4 regions of the Streptomyces sp. NPDC059002 genome follow, and region 3 is predicted to be linked to each of the others. Evidence: riboswitches for the same ligand, from Rfam matches in the RefSeq annotation. Region 3 holds a riboswitch; each other region holds the start of a gene.
The links. A riboswitch is a leader RNA that binds a small molecule or an ion and turns the genes downstream of it on or off. The one in region 3 is predicted to bind cobalamin.
Positions count from the first base shown of each region.

Region 1: another riboswitch for cobalamin. It lies ahead of ACFWZ2_RS04695 (ribonucleoside-diphosphate reductase subunit alpha); the one in region 3 lies ahead of ACFWZ2_RS27345 (CbtB-domain containing protein).
Region 2: another riboswitch for cobalamin. It lies ahead of ACFWZ2_RS25250 (ABC transporter substrate-binding protein); the one in region 3 lies ahead of ACFWZ2_RS27345 (CbtB-domain containing protein).
Region 4: another riboswitch for cobalamin. It lies ahead of ACFWZ2_RS06255 (prenyltransferase/squalene oxidase repeat-containing protein); the one in region 3 lies ahead of ACFWZ2_RS27345 (CbtB-domain containing protein).

Region 1 is NZ_JBHYJI010000003.1:215,893-221,560, forward strand. Features, by position in the region: gene ACFWZ2_RS04695 (ribonucleoside-diphosphate reductase subunit alpha) at 1-1,970, opposite strand, end outside; cobalamin riboswitch at 2,102-2,239, opposite strand; gene ACFWZ2_RS04700 (GNAT family N-acetyltransferase) at 2,301-2,795, opposite strand; gene mctP (monocarboxylate uptake permease MctP) at 2,917-4,563, opposite strand; gene ACFWZ2_RS04710 (DUF3311 domain-containing protein) at 4,560-4,835, opposite strand; gene ACFWZ2_RS04715 (YbdD/YjiX family protein) at 4,946-5,143, opposite strand; gene ACFWZ2_RS04720 (carbon starvation CstA family protein) at 5,140-5,668, opposite strand, start outside.
Region 2 is NZ_JBHYJI010000030.1:42,775-48,442, reverse strand. Features, by position in the region: gene ACFWZ2_RS25255 (FecCD family ABC transporter permease) at 1-958, opposite strand, end outside; gene ACFWZ2_RS25250 (ABC transporter substrate-binding protein) at 1,045-2,007, opposite strand; cobalamin riboswitch at 2,052-2,202, opposite strand; gene ACFWZ2_RS25245 (Mov34/MPN/PAD-1 family protein) at 2,225-2,647, opposite strand; gene ACFWZ2_RS25240 (amino acid permease) at 2,783-4,270, opposite strand; gene ACFWZ2_RS25235 (DUF2017 domain-containing protein) at 4,632-5,234, opposite strand; gene clpS (ATP-dependent Clp protease adapter ClpS) at 5,246-5,560, opposite strand; gene ACFWZ2_RS25225 (nicotinate phosphoribosyltransferase) at 5,651-5,668, shown strand, end outside.
Region 3 is NZ_JBHYJI010000034.1:88,296-93,963, forward strand. Features, by position in the region: gene ACFWZ2_RS27330 (3-hydroxybutyrate dehydrogenase) at 1-227, opposite strand, end outside; partial or broken gene ACFWZ2_RS27335 (alpha/beta hydrolase family esterase) at 633-1,649, shown strand; gene ACFWZ2_RS27340 (alpha/beta fold hydrolase) at 1,840-2,565, shown strand; cobalamin riboswitch at 2,664-2,815, shown strand; gene ACFWZ2_RS27345 (CbtB-domain containing protein) at 2,850-3,071, shown strand; gene ACFWZ2_RS27350 (CbtA family protein) at 3,093-3,851, shown strand; gene ACFWZ2_RS27355 (hypothetical protein) at 3,967-4,266, shown strand; gene ACFWZ2_RS27360 (histidine phosphatase family protein) at 4,283-4,864, opposite strand; gene ACFWZ2_RS27365 (short-chain fatty acyl-CoA regulator family protein) at 4,918-5,668, opposite strand, start outside.
Region 4 is NZ_JBHYJI010000004.1:188,811-194,478, forward strand. Features, by position in the region: gene ACFWZ2_RS06245 (aldehyde dehydrogenase) at 1-1,269, opposite strand, end outside; gene ACFWZ2_RS06250 (MBL fold metallo-hydrolase) at 1,467-2,522, shown strand; cobalamin riboswitch at 2,557-2,683, shown strand; gene ACFWZ2_RS06255 (prenyltransferase/squalene oxidase repeat-containing protein) at 2,807-4,030, shown strand; gene ACFWZ2_RS06260 (SCO2322 family protein) at 4,027-4,695, shown strand; gene ACFWZ2_RS06265 (energy-coupling factor transporter transmembrane component T) at 4,726-5,668, shown strand, end outside.

The sequences.
Region 1 (5,668 bases), on a different contig from region 3:
AGCTCCTCCACCAGGTAGGAGTTGACCTGGAGGAACTCGCCGGAGAGCGTCTCGCGCTTGAAGAGGTTGGAGACCTGCGGCTCGATGCACTCGTAGACGCCCGCGATGGACGCGATGGTGGCGGTCGGCGCGATCGCGAGGAGGAGCGAGTTGCGCATGCCGGTGGTGGCGATGCGCTCCCGGAGGGCCGCCCAGCGCTCCGGCCAGGTCAGCTCGACGCCGTAGTGGTCCGGGTGCAGGACGCCGCGCGCGGTGCGGGTCTTCTCCCAGGCGGGCAGCGGGCCGTTGCGCTCGGCGAGGTCCGCGGACGCCTCGTACGAAGCGAGCATGATGCGCTCGGCGATGCGGGTGGAGAGCGCGCGGGCCTCGGGGGAGTCGAACGGCAGCTTCAGCTGGAAGAAGACGTCCTGGAGGCCCATCGCGCCGAGGCCCACCGGGCGCCACTTGGCGTTGGAGCGTCCGGCCTGCTCGGTCGGGTAGAAGTTGATGTCGACGACGCGGTCGAGGAAGGTGACGGCGGTGCGGACGGTCTCGTCGAGCCGCTCCCAGTCGATGTCGCCGTTGTCGACGAACGCGCCGAGGTTGACCGACCCGAGGTTGCAGACGGCCGTCTCCCCGTCGTCCGTCACCTCCAGGATCTCCGTGCAGAGGTTGGAGGAGTGGACGGTGTGGCCGGGCTCCGCCGTCTGGTTGGCGGTGCGGTTGGCGGCGTCCTTGAAGGTCATCCAGCCGTTGCCGGTCTGCGCGAGGGTGCGCATCATGCGGCCGTACAGATCGCGGGCCGGCATGGTCTTCTTGGCGAGCCCGGCGGCCTCCGCCTTGCGGTAGGCGGCGTCGAACTCCTCGCCCCACAGGTCCACGAACCCGGGCACGTCGGCCGGTGAGAACAGCGACCAGTCCTGGTCGGCGGCGACCCGGCGCATGAACTCGTCCGGGATCCAGTGCGCGAGGTTGAGGTTGTGCGTGCGGCGCGCGTCCTCACCGGTGTTGTCGCGCAGCTCCAGGAACTCCTCGATGTCGGAGTGCCAGGTCTCCAGGTAGACCGCGGCCGCGCCCTTGCGGCGCCCGCCCTGGTTCACGGCGGCGACCGAGGCGTCCAGGGTCTTCAGGAACGGCACGATGCCGTTGGAGTGCCCGTTCGTGCCGCGGATCAGCGAACCGCGGGAGCGGATGCGGGAGTACGAGAGGCCGATGCCGCCCGCGTGCTTGGAGAGCCGCGCGACCTGGTGGTAGCGGTCGTAGATCGAGTCGAGCTCGTCCAGCGGGGAGTCGAGGAGGTAGCAGGAGGACATCTGCGGGTGGCGGGTGCCGGAGTTGAAGAGCGTCGGCGAGGACGGGAGGTAGTCCAGGCGGCTCATCAGGCCGTACAGGGCGGCGACTTCGTCGAGCGCGCGGGCGCTCCCGTCCTCCGCGAGACCGGCCGCGACACGCAGCATGAAGTGCTGCGGGGTCTCGATGACCTGCCGGGTGATCGGGTGGCGCAGGAGGTAGCGGCTGTGCAGGGTGCGCAGGCCGAAGTAGCCGAAGCGGAAGTCGGCGCCGTCCGCGAGCGCGGTGTCCACCAGCGTGTTCAGGCGGGCCGCGTGCTCGGTGACGAAGTCCGCCGTGCGGTCGGCGATCAGGCCCTCGCGGTGGCCGACCGCGATGGAGTCGGTGAAGGAGCGCACGCCCTGCGTGGCGGCTTCCTCGCGGATGCCGATCGACAGGAGCCTGGCGGCGAGCTTGGAGTACGCGGGGTCCTCGGAGATGAGCCCCGCGGCCGCCTCCGTCGCAAGCTCCCGCAGCTCGGCCTCGTCGGCCTTGGCGGACCGGCCGCGCAGCGCGGCGCCGGCGACCCGGCCCGGGTCGGCGTCGGGGAGGTCGGCGGTGAGGTCGGTCAGGGTGCGCAGCAGCGCGGTCCCTGGCCCGTCGGTACCCTCGGCGGTCGGCGTGGTCGTCGCTGACGCAGGTTCGGCAGGCGCGATGGTCACGTGGAGCTCTCCCTCGCTCGGCTCTGGGCCTGGGGGAGGGAAGGGCGACGCACGGGCGCACCCGGGCAGGGCGGCGCACCGCGTCCACCGGCCCACTCCACGAGGCCCGGACGGTCGGCACCCGGGCCGGACGGCTCGGGTGCGCTGCCGGCAGGTCCTCGGACTCGCGGGTACGACAAAGACGTACACATACACCGTTGCGGGACAGTTCCGGACTTGCACCGGATTCCCCTGCGGCGACAGCGAGCACGAGCATACATCTTGTGCCGCGTTTCTGAAGCAGGCCCACATCTTGTGTCGGCGCCGAAGGGGTGCCGTGCGTCGGATGCCCTAGAACGTCAACTCGTAGGTGAGCAGCGTCAGGTCCGCGATCGGCTTCCAGTCCCGCTCGGGGGTCCGTACGAAGCCGAGGCGTTCGTAGAGCCGGTGGGCGGCGCGCATCGAGGGCTGCGTGGACAGGACGAGCCCGGAGCGGCCCGCGTCCCTGGACCGCTGGAGGCACTCCCGCACCAGCGTCTCACCCGCGCCCCTGCCGCGCGCAGCGGAGGAGACGGCCAGCATCCGGATCTCCGCCTGGCCGTCCCGCGCGATGTCGGCCATCGGCCCGCCGGACGGGACGAAGGTCACGCAGCCGAGCAACTCCTCGTCGGCCACGGCGACCAGGACCTCGGCGCGGGCGTCGCGCGCGGCCACGTCGCGCAGCACCGTGAGGTAGGTGTCCGAGCTCCCGAAGGTCAGATGTCCGTCGTCGAGATAAGCCTGCGCAGTGAGGTCGCCCAGTGTCTCGTACTCGGTGGGGTGCGCGCGTCTGATGATGATGTCCATGCGGCGAAGTGTGCAACAGGGGTACGCGGTGGGCCGCCGGTTTTCCGGAACGCGGATACGGCAATGGGCCGCCGGTTTTCCGGCGGCCCATCGTCAGGTGTGGAGCGGGCGGATCAGCGGCTCAATGTCCCGCGCCCGCCGTCGCCTTCGGCAGTTCCTGGACGACGCCGGGGTCGCCCGCGTCCGCCGTGTAGTCCTCCGGGGACGTCTCGTCGATGCCGTCGGGGGCGTTCAGCGCCTTCAGGACGAAGGTGAGGACGACGGTCACGACCACGTTCAGGACGAACGCGGTGAGGCCGATGTAGCCGATCTCGCCGATGCCGGGGATGGTGTCGGACGAGCCGCCGAAGTGCTTCTGCGTCGGCGACGCGACACCGTACGCCGCGAGCGTGCCGTAGACCATGCCGACCGCCCAGCCCGCGAGCAGCGCCCAGCGGTGGAACCAGCGGGTGAACAGGCCGCCGACGAGCGCGGGCATCGTCTGCAGGATCCAGATGCCGCCGAGCAGCTGGAAGTTGATCGCGACGGTCTTGTCCATGCCGAGGACGAAGACCAGCGCGCCCACCTTCACCAGGAGCGAGACCAGCTTGGAGACCTTGGTCTCCTGCTCGGGCGTCGCGTCGGGCTTGAGGAAGTCCTTGTAGATGTTCCGGGTGAAGAGATTCGCGGCCGCGATGGACATGATGGCGGCGGGCACGAGCGCGCCGATGCCGATCGCGGCGAAGGCGACGCCGGTGAACCAGTCGGGGAACATCTCCTCGAAGAGCTGCGGGATCGCCAACTGGCCGTTGTCGACCTTGATCCCGGCCGCGATCGCCATGAAGCCGAGCAGCGCGAGCAGGCCGAGCATCAGCGAATACAGCGGCAGGATCGTGGTGTTGCGGCGGATCACGTTGCGGCTCTTGGACGAGAGCGTCGCGGTGATCGAGTGCGGATACATGAACAGCGCGAGAGCCGAGCCGAGCGCCAGCGTCGCGTACGTCCACTGTCCCGCCTCGGGCGGCGCGAGCGCGCCCCGCGGTTTGCCGGTCGCCGGGTTGGTCTGCGCGAAGGCGTCACCGGCCTTGGCGAAGATGTCGTCGAAGCCGCCCAGCTTGATCGGGATGTAGATGATGGCGACGACGATGACGAGGTAGATCAGGCCGTCCTTCACGAATGCGATCAGGGCGGGGGCGCGCAGGCCCGAGGAGTACGTGTACGCGGCGAGCACCGCGAACGCGATCAGCAGCGGCAGGTCCTTGATGAACCAGTTCGTGTCCGGACCGCCGCCGACGCCCATCACGTCGAGAACGGCCTGGATGCCGACGAGTTGGAGCGCGATGTACGGCATCGTGGCGAGGATGCCGGTGACCGCGACGGCCAGCGAGAGCCCCTTGGAGCCGAACCGGCCGCGGACGAAGTCCGACGTGGTCACGTACCCGTGCTTGTGCGAGACCGACCACAGGCGCGGCAGGAAGGTGAAGATCAGCGGGTAGACGAGGATCGTGTACGGAACGGCGAAGAAGCCCGCCGCGCCCGCCGCGTAGATCGCCGCGGGGACGGCCACGAAGGTGTACGCCGTGTACAGGTCGCCGCCGAGCAGGAACCAGGTGACCCAGGTGCCGAACGACCGTCCGCCCAGGCCCCATTCGTCCAGGCTCTGCTCGTTCTCCGCCTTGCGCCAGCGGGCGGCCAGGAAGCCCATGACCGTGACCGCGATGAAGAAGAAGATGAAGACGGCGAGCGCGACACCGTTCACGCCGCCGGTTCCCGACGCGAGCACGTTCATCGTCCGGCACCTTCCGTCAGCTGCCGGGCCTCGGCCTTGCGGGCGCGCTGGTCACGCTGCCACAGCTTGTACGCGATCATCGTGAGAACCGTGGAGATGAGCACCCACAGCATCTGGTACCAGTAGAAGAACGGGATGCCGATGAAGGTCGGTTCGACCTTCGCGTAGGAACTCACCCAGAGCATCGCCACGAACGGCGCGACGAGACAGAGGGCGATGACCACGCGGACCGGCGTGACCACCGGTCGGCTCACTTCAGGCGCATCTGACATGTCATGGCTCCGCTCCCTCGCTCATCCCACGTTTAACGTGCGGGAAATCTAAGCGAGAGTCTTGATCTATGGAACCCCCGTCCGGATAACGGACGGGTCAACATGCCTGCTCAGCAGCAGCGGAACCCCTGCCGGGGATCCGACTCCTGCCGGTCCGTCCGCATTCGCTCGAACTCCCTCCGGGACGGAACGGACGCTCCCGGATGCACCTTCCTGGTGTGCGCGACATGCCGGTCGTACGCCGACTCGTCGGTCAACTCCCGTGCGTACCAACGGATCCAGCGCATCCCGCGCAGCACCCAGGTCATGGGGTGAGCCTCCGCTCCGCCACGAGCTCCCGCTTCTCCTCGCGTGTCGGGATGAGGCCCGCCGGTGCCGTCAACTTCGACTCCACGTACGGCGCTTCGCTCAGGCGCGAGGCCGCCGGATTGCGGATGTGCTTGACGCAGATCCGGGCCGCGTCGGCGATCACGATGACGATGAGCAGGGCGAGCGCGGCCGAAAGGACGCCGTCCACGGTGGAGTTGGTGACGACGGTGTGCATGTCGTCCATGGTCTTGGCGGGCGGCAGGATCTTGCCGTCGTCGATGGCGTCCCGGTAGATCGAGCGCTGCTTGAAGAAGCCCACGCGCGGGTCGCTGGAGAACACCTTCTGCCAGCTCGCGGTGAGCGTGACCGTGGCGTCCCAGACCAGTGGAATCCCGGTGATCCAGGCCCACTTGAGGCGTCCGGACTTCACGAGCAGCGTCGTGCAGACGGCGAGCGCGACGGCCGCGAGAAGCTGGTTGGCGATGCCGAAGATCGGGAAGAGCTGGTTGATCCCGCCGAGCGGC
Region 2 (5,668 bases), on a different contig from region 3:
AGAACGGGCCGCCGGTCAGCGCGGTGAGCACGCCGACCGGGATGTCCTGCGGCGCGGCGACCGTGCGCGCGGCGAGGTCGGCGACGACCAGGAACACCGCGCCCATCAGCGCCACCACCGGGAGCAGCGGGCGGTGCGCGGCGCCGACCAGCATGCGGGCGGCGTGCGGCACCATCAGGCCGACGAAGCCGATGGCCCCGCTGTACGCCACGAGGACGCCGGTCAGGAGCGAGGCGAGGACGAAGACGGCGGCGCGGAAGCGGGCGGTGTCCAGGCCGAGGACGGTGGCACCCTCCTCGCCGACGAGCAGCAGGTCGAGGGGGCGGGCCAGCGCCATCAGGAGGGCCGTGCCGGCGACCAGGGCGACGCAGGGCAGGGCGAGCATGTCCCAGCGGGCGCTGCCGAGGCCGCCGAGCGTCCAGTACAGGACTTCCTTGAGGTGGTCCGCGCTGTCCGCAGTGACCAGGATGAGGCTGGTCAGGGCGGTCAGGATGTACGAGACGGCGACTCCGGCGAGGATCAGGCGGCCGGTCGCGAACCCGCCGCCGCTGCGCGCCAGGGCGTAGACGAGGACCAGCGCGATCAGTGCGCCCGCGAAGGCCGCCGCGGGGATGGTGACGGTCGTCGCGAGCGCCGAGCCGACGCCGAAGGTGCCGCCGAGCACGATCGCGCCGACCGCGCCGACGGAGGCGCCCGAGGAGACGCCCAGCAGGAACGGGTCGGCGAGGGGGTTGCGGACGAGGGCCTGCAGGACGGTGCCGATGACCGCGAGGCCCGCGCCGACGGTGGCGCCCAGCAGGACTCTGGGGAGTCGGACGTCCAGCACGATCGTGCGGAACGGGGAGGGTTCCGCGTTCCCCGTGAGGATCTCGATGACGTTCCCTGGCGGGATGCGTACGGAACCGAGGGCCAACCCGGCGACGATCGCTGCCGCGAGGGCTGCGGTGAGCGCCGTCAGGATCACGAGGTGCTGTCCCCGTGACCTGCGCCCATCGCCCTTCGGGCTCGTCCTCAAACGCCGGACGGGCTGGACACCCTGCGCCTTCACAGCTGCGCCGCCAGCTTCTTCACCGCCTCTGGTGCTCGTACTCCTGTGACCATGTCCGAAAGGGGAAGCACCGCGAAGCGCTTGTTCTTGATGGCGGGGACGTCGGCGAGGGCCGGGTCGTCGAGGAGGCGCTTCTTCTTCTGGGCGACGGACGTGGCGCCGTAGTCGAGGATGACGATGGTCTCCGGCTTGCGGTCCACGACCGTCTCCCAGGAGGCGTCGGCGAAGGACTTGTCGACGTCGGCGAGGACGTTGCGGCCGCCCGCGCGCTTGATGATGTCGTTGCCGATGCCGCGGCCGCCCACGGTGAACGCCGTCTTGTCGCCGCTGTCGTAGACGAAGACGGACCGGGGCTTCTTGCCCTTCAACTGCTCGGTCGTGGCGGCCAGTTCGCGCTCGGCGCCGCGGACCCACGTGTCGGCCCGATCCCGCACCCCGAAGGTGGCGCCGACCTCGCGGACCTCGCGGAAGACGTCGTCCATGGTGACGGGGCGCTTCGCGCAGCCCTCGATGTTCAGGCGGCTCTTGATGCCGGACTTGGCGAGCGCGGGGCGGCCGCGGCCGTCGCCCGCGAGGAAGGCGCTCGAGTAACCGCCGTACACGAAGTCGGGGTTGGCGGCGAGCAGCTTCTCGTACGAGGGGTACTCCTTGGCGATCACGGGGATGGCCTCGTACGCCTTCTCGTACTTCGGCAGGACCTTGTCGTCGAGGTAGGCGGTGCCCGCCATGCGGTCCCGCAGGCCCAGTTCCAGCATCACTTCGGTGGCGTGCTGGTTCATGGTGACGGCGCGCTCGGGAGGTGCGTCGTACGTCGTCCGCACACCGCAGTTGGTGACGGTGTACGGGAATCCGGCGGCCTTGGCGGCGGGCTTCGCGTCACCGCCGGAGTCCGGCGAGGAGCACGCGGCGAGCGGGACGAGCAGGGCCGCGGCGGCCAGGGCGCGTATCGGGCGGGGCATGACTGGTGCTGCCTCCTCCAGGGGATTTCCGCGTCCCCTGCGTCGTGTGGAGAAAGGCGGCAGGTCAGTTCCTGACTTCCCCGCCCCGGCACGTGGCAAGGGGGTGGGGTCACAGTGGCGGGACCGTGCCGGGCTTGCACCGGCTTCCTGTTCCTGCCGCCTCAAAATGGGGGTCCCCCCTGCTCATTAAGAGCTTGGGGGCGATCGTGGGTCAGTATCAGTATGCCTGGACGACCTGCACGTCTTCCTCGGTGACCTCGCCGTCCACGATCCGGAACGAGCGGAACTGGAAGGGACCCGCGTCGTCGGTGTCCGCGGTGGAGACCAGGACGTAGTGCGCGCCGGGTTCGTTGGCGTACGTGATGTCGGTGCGCGAGGGGTACGCCTCGGTCGCCGTGTGCGAGTGGTAGACGATCACCGGCTCCTCGTCGCGGTCGTCCATCTCGCGGTAGAGCTTGAGCAGGTCACCCGAGTCGAACTCGTAGAACGTGGGCGAGCGCGCGGCGTTCAGCATCGGGATGAACCGCTCGGGCCTGCCGGTGCCCGCGGGACCCGCGACCACGCCGCACGCCTCGTCGGGGTGGTCCTGGCGCGCGTGCGCGACGATCTGGTCCTGGAGGGCCTGGGTGATGGTCAGCATGGCAGCCAGGATAAGCAGAGGGGCCCCCGCGTACCGAAGTGTGGTACGCGAGGGCCCGAATGCTGGACAGGGGCCTTGGGGAGCCGCTCAGTCCTCGGTGACATCAGCCCTTGAGGACATCAGTCCTTGGCGACATCAGTCCTTGGTGACGGAGACGCTGTCGGAGACACCGGTCTTCCGCTTGTTGAAGGCCGCGGCCTGCGGGTTGCGGCGCTTGAGGACCTGGTAGGCGACGACCAGGATCGCGGCCCAGACCGGCGCGGCGTACAGCGAGATCCGCGCGTCCTTGTCGACGCCCATCATCACGATGACCATGCCGATGAAGGCGAGCGCGAACCAGCTGGTGAACGGGGCGCCCGGGGCACGGAAGGTGGACTGCGGCAGCTCGCCGCGGTCGGCCTTGCGGCGGTAGCGGATCTGGCAGGCCAGGATCATGATCCAGGCCCACATGCCGGAGATGGTCGCGAAGGAGACGACGTAGTTGAACGCCTCGCCCGGCCACTGGTAGTTGATCCAGACGCCGAACAGCATGAACGCGGCGGAGACCGTGGTGCCGATCAGCGGCAGGCCGTTCTTCGTGAGCTTGGTGAAGAACTTCGGGCCCTGGCCGTTGAGCGCCAGGTCGCGCAGCATGCGGCCGGTGGAGTACATGCCGGAGTTGCAGGAGGAGAGCGCGGCGGTGAGGACCACGAAGTTCACGATGGCGGCGCCGACGCCGAGGCCCATCTCCTCGAAGGCCTTCACGAACGGCGAGACGCCGGGCTTGAAGGAGGTCCACGGGACGACCGACAGGATCATGATCAGGGCGCCGACGTAGAAGACGGCGATGCGCCACGGCACGGTGTTGATGGCCTTGGGCAGGACGGTCTTCGGGTCCTTGGACTCGCCCGCGGTGACGCCGACCAGCTCGACGGCGAGGAAGGCGAACATCACGATCTGCAGGGTCATCAGCGTGGAGCCGATGCCGTTCGGGAAGAAGCCGCCGTCGTTCCACAGGTGGCTGACGGACGCGGTGTCACCGGCGTCGGAGAAGCCGATGGTGAGGATGCCGATGCAGATCAGGATCATGCCGATGATGGCGGTGACCTTGACCATGGAGAACCAGAACTCGAGCTCACCGAAGAGCTTCACGGAGATGAGGTTCGCGCCGTACAGGATGACCGTGAAGATCAGGGCGTACGCCCATTGCGGCACGGAGCCGTGTGTCCAGTACTGCATGTACTGGGCGGCCGCGGTGACTTCGGTGATGCCGGTGACGACCCAGAAGAGCCAGTACGTCCAGCCGGTCACGAATCCGAAGAACGGGCCCATGAATTCACGCGCGTACTCCGAGAAGGAGCCGGACACGGGCCGGTACATGAGGAGCTCGCCGAGCGCCCGCATGATGAAGAAGATGACGAGGCCCGCGATGGCGTACGCCAGGATGAGGCTCGGTCCGGCCTTGTGGATGGCCTTGCCCGCGCCGAGGAACAGGCCGGTGCCGATGGCACCGCCGATCGCGATCATCTGGATCTGCCGGGCCCCGAGCCCGCGCTGATATCCCTCGCCCTCGCCGGACGAGCCCTGCACGACCCCATTGCCGCCGTGCTCGTCGTGCTGCTCTTCGACCTGCACTGAGGTCATGGTGACGCCTTTCTCCATGCTGATCCGCGCCCGCACATCTGCGTTGTGGCTGCGGATCAGGTCCTGATCCCCCCGGATATGGATGGAGTGCTGCCGACGGTCTGCCGGCCCGAGCGCCCCCGGCGACATGGGTGGCGTCACCGAGTGGTCGTGAAGATTTATCACGGGGGCAACAGTGATCGATTGAGCCACGTGTGGCGCACACCACTAGGAGAAGCGGACAAACTTCCCTTGGCGCTCCATAAGAGGGCAATGCCGTGACGCGATCGTTATTTGGATTTGAGCGTCCGCTGAGCGAACGGCACCCGAAGGGGCATGAGGAACCGCGCGACCGGCCAAAACGCGCCCCGTGCTGGAGAACTCAGCCGAGCAGCGTCCCGACCAGCGTCTCCTGCAGTCCGCCGAGCCACAGATAGGCCATCACCATCGGCTTGCGGGGGTCGGAGTCGGGCAGCCGGAACAGCAGATCCGCGTCCTCCTCGTCGGTGACCTCCAGGCGCGTGCCGATCGCCAGACGGAGGTCGTTGAGGGCGCCGAGCCAGTGCCGCGACTCCTCGACCGACAGCTTCAGGACAGCTCCGCCCTCGCCCGACGCCGTCATCGAGTCGAGGGAGCGGATCACCACGAGGGCGTCGTCGCGCTTCTTGGCGCGCAGGTCGTTCTCGGTGAAACGCCTGAACTCGGCGGAGTGCGCCCGCAGTTCCTCCGGGTCGTCCGCGCCGTGCTCGCTGCCGGGCCCGCCGTACGCGTCGGGCAGCAGCCGCATCATCACCGGGTCGGTGGGCGGCTCGCTGGGACCCTCGGCGAACAGTTCGGCGAGCGGGTCGTCGGAGGGCTCACCGCCCGGTCCGGGGCCGATCAGCTCCAGGAGCTGCACGGCGAGGGAACGGACGATGGAGATCTCGACCTCGTCGAGCGCGACGGCGGCGCCGCCCCCGGGGATCGGTTCGAAGTGTCCTGGCATCGGCTGCGTCGCTACTTCCGGTCCTGCTGGAGGGTGGCCCACAGGCCATAACCGTGCATGGCCTGTACGTCGCGCTCCATCTCCTCGCGGGTACCGCTGGAGACGACGGCACGGCCCTTCTGGTGCACGTCCATCATGAGCTTCGTGGCCTTGCCCTTCGAGTACCCGAAGTACGTCTGGAACACATACGTCACGTAACTCATCAGGTTGACCGGATCGTTGTGCACGAGCGTGATCCAGGGGACGTCCGGCTCGGGAACGACGAAGACCTCTTCGTCCGATTCCGGGCGGGTGATCTCTGCGGGAGCCGTACTCACGTGTCCCATGCTGCCATCCACAGGGGGGCCTCGCACAAATGGCCTCCTCGGGGGCGAGGAAATCGTCAGAGTGACGAAATTGGGGGTAGCATCCCTCGTATGAACACAGCGGACCTT
Region 3 (5,668 bases):
CCGCCGATCTCCTCGGCCACCCGCTCGGCGGCCTCCGCGGCCAGGTCGACGACGTGCACATGGGCCCCGGCGTCGGCGAGGGCGACGGCGCAGGCCCGCCCGATGCCGCTCGCGGCGCCTGTCACCAGGGCGGTTCGCCCCTTGAGGAAGCGGTCTGCGGGAGCGAAGGACGCATCGGGGCCGACGGCGCGGACGGCGTCGCCCTCAGTGGTGCGGGTGCTGTTCATGGCCTTCACGGTAGGCAGCGGGCCCGGGTCCGGACATGGCGTGAGGCGCCATGCCCGACGGCGAACGGGTGGGTGGGGAACACATGGTGAGCGTACGCGGCACGAGGTCACCGCCCGGTGCGGTCCCTCGTCGTGCTCGTGCCCGTGCTCGTGCCCGTGGGGCGACATCCCTGAACTCGCCCGCGTGACGGCCGAGTCGGATAGCAGGGCGGCCGGGGCCGCGCAATCCGTGTGCCGGCGCGGGCCGTACCCGCGCATGTGGTGCCCGCGACCATGGTGGCGGGACGGGGCGGACCTTACGGTTCCGAACCACGCCCGGTGCTTCCGGCGCGGCATCGCACATCACACCGCCGCGTCGGCGACCCCGAGACGCCGGGCGTGCATCGACATCAAGGAGTGTTCCGCATGTCTGTCCCCCCACATCACGCGCGGCCACGAGGACGGTGGGGCCGTCTCACGGCAGGTCTCGTCGCCGTCGCCGCCCTCGCCCTCCCGCTCGTCCTCACCGGTCCCGCGCAGTCCGCGAGCGCCGCGGTCGGCCTCACGCCGGTGTCCGGCTTCGGCTCCAATCCCGGTGCTTTGAAGATGTACGTGTACAAGCCCGCGTCGCTGCCCGCGCACGCGCCCGTGGTCGTCGCGCTGCACGGGTGCACACAGAACGCCCAGACGTACGCCGACCACTCGGGCCTGCCGGACATGGCCGACCGTGACAAGTTCATCCTGGTCCTCGCCGAGACCACCCTGTCGAACAACCTCAACAAGTGCTTCAACTGGTTCCAGTCGACCGACAACCGGCGCGACCAGGGTGAGGCCCTCTCGATCCGGCAGATGGCCGACCACGCCGTCTCGTCCTACGGCGGCGACGCCGAGCGGGTCTTCGTCACCGGCCTGTCCGCGGGCGGTGCCATGACCTCGGTCATGCTGGCCGCCTACCCCGACGTCTTCTCCGCGGGGGCGATCGTCGCGGGCCTGCCCTACAACTGCACGAAGGGCAGCACCCCCTTCCAGTGCATGAGCCCGGGAGTGGATCTGAGCCCGGGCGAGTGGGCCCAGCGGGTGCGTGACGCATACCCGTCGTACGGGGGGCCGTGGCCGCGCACCGCGATCTGGTACGGCGACAAGGACACGACGGTCGTACCGCGCAACGCGACCGAACTGCGCGATCAGTGGACGGAGTTGCACGGGCTCTCCCAGACTCCGACCCGCAGCTCCACCATCGGCCCCAACGCGACCCAGCACGACGAATACGTGGCCTCCGACGGCACGGTGGCCGTCGAGGTCAACAAGGTTCCCGGCATCAACCACGGCACTCCCGTCGACCCCGGGACCGGCCCCGAACAGTGCGGCAGCACCGGCGCCCCGTACTTCCTGGACTCGATCTGCTCCAGCCACTGGATCACGAAGTTCTTCGGACTCGGCGGCTAGCGGCACTCCTCACTCGGCGCTGACCCCGGCGAGCATCGCGACCTCTTCCCCACGGTAGTTCGCGCCGCCGCGGCGTGCCTGGCCCTGTCACCCCCAGGACCGGGGAGGTACTGGCTGGCCCGGCGCCCGGTCGGCAGCATGGCCGACGACCCCCGAGCCGACCCCCGGCACAGCAAGGAGCACCCTCATGTCGACCTATCTGCTGGTACACGGCGCCTGGCACAGCGGACAGTGCTGGGAGCGGGTGATCCCGCTCCTGGCGTCCGCCGGACACCGGGTGTTCGCGCCGTCGCTGACCGGCCACGGCGACAAGGCCCATCTGCTCGGCCCCGATGTGGGGCTCGACACGCACGTCGACGACATCGTCGGGCTGATCGTCGAGGCAGACCTCACCGAGGTGATCCTCGTGGGACACAGCTACGCGGGACTCGTCATCTCCTCCGTCGCCAACCAAGTCCCCGCTCGCATCGGCGAGTTGGTGTACCTCGACGCCATGGTCCCCGAGCACGGCGAAAGCGCGGCCGACGTCCAGCCCGCGACCCGGGCCCTGATCGACCGCGCCGTGCGCTCCGAGAGCGGCTGGCGGGTTCCGCCGCTCCCCGAAATGCCGCCGCCCGCGGGCCTGTTCGGCGTCACCGACCCGGCGGACGTCGCCTGGCTGCGCTCGATGCTTTCCGACCAGTCGGTGCGCTGCCTGCGGCAACCGGTCCGACTGGACGCCCCGGCCGTCGACGCGATCCCGCGGACGCACATCCACTGCGTGGTCGGTGTGCCGGAAGGCATCGTCCGACGGCCGGTCCCCGCGGTGCAGCCCAACGGAACCCCGTCCCAGGTGTGGGAGCTGCGGGCCGGACACGACTGCATGATCACCGCACCGGCGGACCTCGCCGGGCTGCTGCTCAAGCTCGCCTGACAAGAGTCCGACGACGCAACCGGCGCGCATGTCAGGCGGCCGACGAGCCGGAGGGGGGGCGTGCGCGGGCGTGAACGGGAGTGAGGGATGCCATCTTGGCCATGCACGCGACAGGCGGTACGTTCAGTTGGTTATCGACGACGGTACGAAACGGAAGCCGGTGAGAGCCCGGCACGGTCGCGCCACTGTGTGCAAGCGGTCCCCGGAGCGCTTGTGAGTCAGACCCGTTGCCGTCGTCCTGTGCACCACCGAGATGGGACGCGAACTCCCGAGGAGGCCCTGCCATGGCGCAGCACGTCGCCCAGCCGACCGCCACCACCCCTGTCGTACCCGCAAAGCTGCCGTTGAAGGCGATCGCCCCCTGGGCGGTCTTCTTCGGTGTGCTGATGCTCGTCCTGCTGTACTTCGTCGGCGCCGAACAGGGCGCCACCTCCGTGTTCAGCGGCGCGGAGGTCCATGAGTGGGTGCACGACGCCCGCCACCTGCTCGGCTTCCCCTGCCACTGACCAGAGGAACGCCGCGCGCACATGAACTCGACAACCGTAAGAAATCTGCTCGTTCGGGGCATGCTCGCCGGCCTGGCCGCCGGCGTGCTCGCCCTGGTCGTCGCCTACTTCCTCGGCGAGCCGAACGTCGACAGCGCCATCGGCTTCGAGGAGGCCCACGCGGGTCACTCCCACGAGGGCGAGGCCGAACTCGTCTCCCGGAGCCTGCAGTCCACGGCCGGTCTCGCCACCGGCGTCCTCGTCTACGGGGTCGCCTTCGGCGGCATCGCCGCACTCGCCTACTGCTACGCCCTGGGCCGCGTCGGGAACTTCGGCCCGCGCGCCACCGCGCTGCTGCTCTCCGGCTGCGCGCTGCTCGCGGTGTACGTCGTCCCGTTCCTCAAGTACCCGGCCAATCCGCCCGCCGTCGGCAACCCCGACACCATCGGCAAGCGGACCACCCTGTATGTGCTGATGATGGTGCTGAGCGTGCTCCTCGCGGTCGGCGCCACCATCCTGGGCAAGCGGCTCGCCCCCAGGATCGGCACCTGGTACGCCACGGTCGTCTCCCTCGCCGGATTCGCCGTGGTCATCGGGATCGCGTTCGCCATCCTGCCCGTGGTCAACGAGGTGCCGGAGCACTTCCCCGCGGCGCTGCTGTGGCGCTTCAGGCTCTCCGCGCTCGCCACGCAGATCACGCTGTGGGCCGGATTCGGCCTGCTCTTCGGCGAGTTGGCGGAACGACTGCTGCGGCCACGGCCGGTCGCGGCGCCTGGTGAGGTGGTGTCGGCCGGGCGCTGACCCGGTCCGTCGCACCTGGCTCGATCCGTCGTACGCGAGGGTCCCCGGAACCATCCGGGGGCCCTCTCGCGTTGCACAGGAACCACCACGATCAGGCGACGAATCGAGGAGCCGAGTGGCCAGACAACTGCAGCCGCGACACATCACTCTCGGCGGCCGCGACGCGGTGGCCCTGACCCCCGGTGAGTACGAGCAACTGGTCGCGAGCCGACGGCAGATAGGCGGCCAGAGCGCCCGCGTCCGCGTCCTCGCCCAGCAGGCGAAGCGGACCGAACGCCTGGTGCGGGAGCTGGAGTTGCTCATCGGCGACTGCGCGGGGGACACCTGCGGCGCCGAGCCGTCGGCGGACGCCACGTGTGTGCGCTGCGCCGTCGCCGCGGCACTGAGCCGCTACCGGGACGCTCCGGCCCACTGAGTCAACTCCCGTGGGTTCAGGGCGTGTCCAGGGCGTGACCGAGCCGCACGTTCCACCGTCCGGACCTGCCGCTGAACTCCGTGACCGTCAGCGGTGCCACATCGATCCGCCAGAGCGCGGCCGGTGGAGCGCCCGTCGCATGGACCGCCGCGGCGCGCACCACTTCCGGCTCGACGACGGCGACGATCCGTCCGTCGCCGGTCGGCGCGGTGTCGAGCCAGCGCGCGACGCGCGCGCAGAAGGCCGCCACGGACTCCCCGCCGGGCGGCGCGCAGTCCGGATCGGTCAGCCATCGGGCCACCGCCTCCGGCTCCCCGGCGCTCACCTCGTGCAGGGTCCTGCCCCGCCAGCGCCCCATGTCCATGCCGGTCAGCTCCCTGGGCGCGGTCACCGGGCCGAGCCCGAGCGCCTCCGCTGTTCCCCGGCACCGAGGGCTGTCCGAGACGACGATGGCGGAGGCGGCGGGCGCGGACAGGGATCCGGCCGCGGCGCGCGCCGCGGTCAGGCCCCGGTCGTCGAGCGGGGCGCCGTCGTCGAAACGGGCCTCGCGCAGCGACGCGTTCATGGCGGGCGAGACGAACAGGACGCGGCTGGTCACCAGGGGAATCCTTCGGGTACGTGGGGGCGGGCGCGGTCATGCGGGCGGCGGGTTCAGCGGGTGCGGGCATCGACGGGATAGGGGACGTAGGTCCGCCGGTCGGGATCGATGGCGAGCCGCCCACCGGCCGGTGGCCTGGCCCGCTGGGCGCAGTCCCGCCGCTCGCAGATGCGGCAGCCCAGGCCGATGGGGGTCGCCGCCCGTGGCTCGTCGAGGGCGACGCCCTCCGCGTAGACCAGACGGTGCGCATGACGCAGCTCGCAGCCGAGCGCCACGGCGAACTCCGCGCGCGGGGCGTGGTGACCGAAGCCGCCGCGGGTGATGGTCCGCGCCACCCAGAACGAGCGTTTCCCGTCCGGCATTTCGGCGACCTGGGTCAGGATCCGGCCCGGCGCGGAGAACGCCTCGTAGACCGTCCACAGGGGACAGGTGCCGCCGAGCCGGGAGAAGTGGAAGTCGGTCGCCGACTGCCGTTTGGAGATGTTGCCCGCACGGTCCACACGCAGGAACGAGAACGGCACGCCCCGCTGCCCGGTGCGCTGCAGGGTGCTCAGGCGGTGGCAGACGGTCTCGAAGCCGACGCCGAAGCGCGCGGACAGCAACTCGATGTCGTAGCCGACCTGTTCGGCCGTCGAGTGGAAGGACGTGTACGGCATGAGGAGGGCACCGGCGAAGTAGTTCGCGAGCCCGATGCGGGCCAGCGCCGCCGATGCCGGTGACGTCAACTCGGGCGCTGCGGTGGCGAGTCGGTCGAGCAGCGTGCCGTGTTCGAGCAGGCAGAGCTGGGTGGCGAGCTGGAAGGCG
Region 4 (5,668 bases), on a different contig from region 3:
GACGTCGGCCGTCCAGACGCTGCCGCTGAGCCCGTAGTCGGAGTCGTTGGCGATCTTCACGGCCTCCGCCTCGTCTCCGTACGGCAGCAGGCAGATGACAGGGCCGAAGATCTCCTCGCGGGCGATGCGCATGGAGTTGTCGACGTCGCCGAAGAGCGTCGGCTCGACGTACCACCCCTGATCGAGCCCGGCCGGACGGCCGCCGCCCGCGAGGATCTTGGCGCCCTCCTCCTGGCCGATGCGGATGTAGTCGAGGGAGCGCTGCTGCTGCCGCTTGGCGACCAGCGGGCCGAGTTCGGTGGCGGGGTCGAGGGGGTCGCCGACCTTGAGGGCGGACGCGGCGGCGGCGAAGGCCTCGGCGAACTCGTCGTAGCGGGTGCGCGGCACGAGGATGCGGGTCTGGGCCACGCACGCCTGGCCGTTGATCATCCAGGCGAAGGGCGCGATGCCCGCGACGGCGGTCGCCGCGTCGGCGTCCGGCAGGACGACGGCGGCGGACTTGCCGCCCAGCTCCAGGGTGACGCGGGTGAGATGGCGGGCAGCGACCTCCATGACGCGTTTGCCCGCGGCGACGGACCCGGTGAAGGACACCTTGTCGACGCCGGGGTGCGCGACGAGGTACTCGCTCACCTCGCGGTCCGCGCAGATGACGGAGAGCACGCCCCGCGGCAGTCCGGCGTCGGCGGCTATCTCGGCCAGGATGTACGCGTCCAGGGGCGCTTCCGGCGAGGTCTTGAGGATCACCGGGCAGCCGGCGAGCAGTGCGGGCGCGAGCTTGGCGGCCGCGGTGAACTGCGGGACGTTCCAGGGCACGACGGCCGCGACCACGCCGACCGGTTCGCGCCGCACGAGCAGTTTCCCGAGGACTCCGTCGCGCGCCTCCTCGTAGGTGAAGTCGCGGGCGACGGTGAGCGCCGCGTCCCACGCCATCATCGCGGCGAGCGCCTGCACCATCACGCTGGAGGTGTACGGGGTGCCGTTCTCCGAGCTGATGACGCGGGCGATCTCCTCGTGGCGCGCGGCGATCCCGTCCTTGATCCTGGTGACGACCCCGATCCGTTCGTCCAGGCTCATCCGGGGCCAGGGCCCGTCGTCGAACGCCTTGCGCGCGGTGGCGACGGCGCGGTCCACGTCGGCGGGGGCGGCGTGCGGCACGCGGGCGAAGACCCGCCCGGTGTGCGGCGATACGACGTCGATGACGTCCTTGCCGAGCGGGTCGACCAACTCCCCGCCGATGAACAGCTGTCCGTGTTCCACGAGCTCGGTCATGGCTGACTGCCTCCTGCGGAGCGCTTTCTGACACCGTTTCAGAACTGATACCAGTTCTAGTTGGAGGAGTCCACGGACGGAACGGGCAACTCCACCGCCGTTCGGTCGACTTGGGCGACCATTGAAACTAGTTCTAGTTATAGTGGCGGCACCGGCGACACCAGGCGCGGCACCCGGCGACGAAAGACGAGGCCCCCATGACCCTGCAGGTGACCGACCCACCGGTGATCGAGCACGGCGGCGGCGTCTGGAGCATCAAGGTCCCCATCCCCGACAACCCCCTCGGATTCACCCTCGTCCACCTCCTCGACACCGATCGCGGACCCGTCCTCATCGACACCGGCTGGGACGACCCGACGTCCTGGCACACCCTCACCGCGGGACTCGCCCGCTGCGGCGTCACCGTCGCCGATGTGCACGGCGTGGTCGTCACCCACCACCACCCCGACCACCACGGCCTGTCCGCGAAGGTCCGCGACGCGTCCGGGGCCTGGATCGCGATGCACGAGGCGGACGCCGACGTGGTGCGGCGCACCCGCGCCAACCCGCCCGACCGCTGGTACGCCTACATGGCCGCGAAGCTGCTGGCCGCAGGCGCCCCCGCCGAACACGTCGCCCCGCTGGTCCGCGCCGCCGAGGAGGGCCGCCCCCGCAGGCTCCCCGGCCTCGACCCCGCGCTGCCCGACCGCGCCATCACCCCGGGCGAACTCCTCGACCTGCCGGGCCGCCGCCTGCGCGCGATCTGGACCCCGGGCCACACCCCCGGCCACGTCTGCCTGCACCTGGAGGAGGAGCACCCCTCCCGCCTGCACGGCAACGGCCGTCTCTTCTCCGGCGACCACCTGCTCCCCGGCATCACCCCGCACATCGGCCTGTACGAGGACCCCGACGACCACACCGTGACCGACCCCGTTGGCGACTACCTCGACTCCCTGGAACGGGTCGGCCGCCTCGACCCCGCCGAGGTCCTGCCCGCCCACCAGCACGCGTTCACCGACGCCCCCGCCCGCGTCCGCGAACTCCTCGCCCACCACGAGGACCGCCTCACCGGACTGCTCGGCCTGCTCGCCGAGCCCCTCACCCCCTGGCGGCTCGCCGAGCACATGGAGTGGAACCGCCCCTGGTCCGAGATCCCCTACGGCTCCCGCAACATCGCGGTGTCGGAGGCGGAGGCCCATGTGCGGCGCCTGGTGAAACTGGGCCGCGCGGAGGCCGTGCCCGGCAGCGACCCGGTCGCGTACGTGGCGGTGTGACTCCCCGCCGCCCGGCCGCCCCTGGTACGGGCCGGTAGAGTGGGCGCGTCGTCCTCACGCCCGTACAGGGGGAAGCCGGTGCGAATCCGGCGCTGACCCGCAGCCGTATACACCGCTCCCGCGGTACAGCCGGAATGCCCGGTGCGGAACGTGACCGGCTCGCTTCATCGGGGCCCCCGATGAGCGGCACCGTCGAGGTATACGGAGCCGGAGCCGCCCGGAAGCCGTGCTCGCAACGGTCCGTGCCGCCCCGCTCCCCGCAGGGAGAGGCAACCCGCCGCATCATGAACGTTCGCCGCAGCGCAGCGGTCCTGGCCGCCGTCGCCGTGTTCGGTTCGGTGGCCGCACCGGCCGCCTTCGCGGACGACGCGTCGCCGTCGCCCGCGCTTCCCTCGGGCCTCTACGGCAAGACCGACCCCAAGTTCGACGGCGTCTTCCGGCAGTCGTACGCCCTGCTCGCCCAGCACACCGAGGGCGTCAAGCCCGCCGCCAAGGCCGTCGACTGGCTGACCGGGCAGCAGTGCGCGAGCGGCGGCTATGCCGCCTACCGCGCGGACGCCGCCGAGCCGTGCAACTCCAAGACGACGGTCGACAGCAACTCCACCGCCGCCGCCGTGCAGGCCCTCGCCGCGCTCGGCGGCGAGCAGAAGACGGTCAAGAAGAGCGTCGACTGGCTGAAGTCCGTACAGAACAAGGACGGCGGCTGGGGCTACAACCCGGGCCTGCCCACCGACGCCAACTCCACCGGCATCGTGATCGGCGCCCTCGTCGCGGCGGGCGAGAACCCCGCCGACGTGAAGTCCCAGGACGGCAAGTCCGCCTACGACGCGCTGCCGAAGCTCGCCATGGACTGCGACAAGGACGGCGGCGCCTTCGGCCTCGCCGACGCCAAGTCCGGCAAGCTCGCGCCGAACGCCGACGCCACCGCGGCCGGCGTGCTCGGCAGCCTCGGCAGGGGCCTGGTCGTGGCGCCGCCCAAGAAGACCGAGCCCGCCGGGACCAAGTGCGCGAAGCCGGACACCGCCACGCAGGCCGCCAGCAACGGCACCGGCTATCTGCTCGACACCCTCGGCAGGACCGACGACCACCTGATGTCCGCGATGCCGGGCGCCAAGGAGCAGCCGGACTTCGGCAACACCGCCGACGCCGTGCTGGCCCTCGCCGCCGCGGGCCAGCAGGACCAGGCGGAGAAGTCCGCCGAGTGGCTCGCGAAGAACTCCGCGGACTGGGCGAAGCAGTCGGGCCCCGCCGCCTACGCCCAGCTGATCCTCGCCGCCAACGCGGCGGGCCTCGACGCCCGTGACTTCGGCGGCGCCGACCTCGTCAAGCAGCTCAACGCCACCGGCCCGGCCCCGGAGAGCGCGTCGAAGTCCCCGGCCGCGTCGGACGAGGAGAAGAAGGACGACGACGGCGGCGTCAGCATCTGGTGGATCATCGGCGTCGGCCTGGTCGCCGGCATCGGCATCGGCTTCCTCTACAGCGGCAACCGCAAGAAGCAGCAGCTGTGACCCCGGGCCGTGCGCGGCGCGGGCGCCCGGTGGTCGTGGCGCTCGTCGCCGCCCTGCTCGGCATCCTCGCCGCCGCGCCCGCCCAGGCCGCGGGCTACCGCTACTGGTCGTTCTGGGACCGCGACGGCGACTCCTGGGTGTACGCGACCCAGGGCCCCGGCACCGCACGGCCCGATGACGGCGACGTCCAGGGCTTCCGCTTCGCCGTCTCCGAGGACTCCAAGGACGCGGCGAAACCGCGCGGCCCCGCGGACTTCGACGACATCTGCGCGAGCACTCCCGCCAAGGACGGCCGCAAGCGGGTCGCCCTCGTCATCGACTTCGGCCTGCCCAAGGACGCACCCGACGGCGAGCGGCCGCCCGCGCCGCGGCAGGCCTGCGCGCAGGTCGCCGAGGACGCCACCAGCGCCGAGGCCCTCGCCTCCGTCGCCAAGTCGCTGCGCTACGACAACCACGCGCTGCTGTGCGCGATCTCCGGCTACCCGAAGGCGGGCTGCGGCGAGCAGGTGTCCGGCGACGGCAGCGCGCGGAAGGAGACGGCCGCGCAGGACGAGACCGGCAAGGACGACGACGGCGGGCCCTCCGTCGGTCTGATCGCCGGGGTCGCCGTCGTCGCGGTGCTCGGCGGTGCCGCGATCTGGCAGGCCCGGCGCCGTCGCGGCTGACGCGGCCCGGACACGGACACGGACAGCACGATGACGGACCACGGCAGGAGCACGCCCGGCGCCCTCAAGCGACGCCTGGCCCCCGAGGCGCACCGGAGCAACGCCCTGCACCCGGGCGCCTGGTGGATCTGGGCGCTCGGCCTCGGCACCGCGGCGTCACGGACGACCAACCCGCTCCTGCTCGGCCTGCTGATCGGCGTCGCCGGTTATGTGGTGGCGGCGCGGCGGACGTCCGCGCCCTGGGCGAAGTCGTACGGCGCGTTCGTGAAGCTGGGCCTCTTCGTGATCGGGATCCGGCTTGTCTTCGCGATCGTGCTCGGCTCTCCGATCCCCGGCACGCACACCGTCGTCACCCTGCCCGAGGTGCCGCTGCCCGACTGGGCGAAGGGCGTGCGGATCGGCGGCCGGGTCACGGCCGAGGGCCTGCTCTTCGCGCTGTACGACGGGATCAGGCTCGCGGGCCTGCTGATCTGTGTCGGCGCGGCGAACGCCCTGGCCAGCCCGGCGCGGCTGCTCAAATCGCTGCCCGGCGCGCTGTACGAGGCCGGGGTCGCCGTCGTCGTGGCGATGACCTTCGCGCCGAACCTGATCACCGACGTGCAGCGGCTGCGGGCCGCGCGACGGCTGCGCGGCCGCCCCGACAAGGGGATCCGGGGGCTGCTCCAGGTGGGCCTGCCGGTCCTCGAAGGCGCCCTTGAGCGGTCGGTCGCGCTGGCCGCCGCGATGGACGCGCGCGGCTTCGGCCGCAGCGCCGCCGTGCCCGCCGGGGTGCGCAGGGCCACGGCAGTGCTGACGCTCGGCGGACTCATGGGGGTGTGCGTGGGGACGTACGGACTACTGACCGCGCAGGGCGCCTCGTACGGTCTGCCCGTGCTGATCGCCGGGCTGCTCGCCGCGCTCGGCGGGCTGCGGCTCGGCGGCCGCAGGGCCGTGCGCACCCGCTACCGGCCCGACCCGTGGGGCGTGCGCGCCT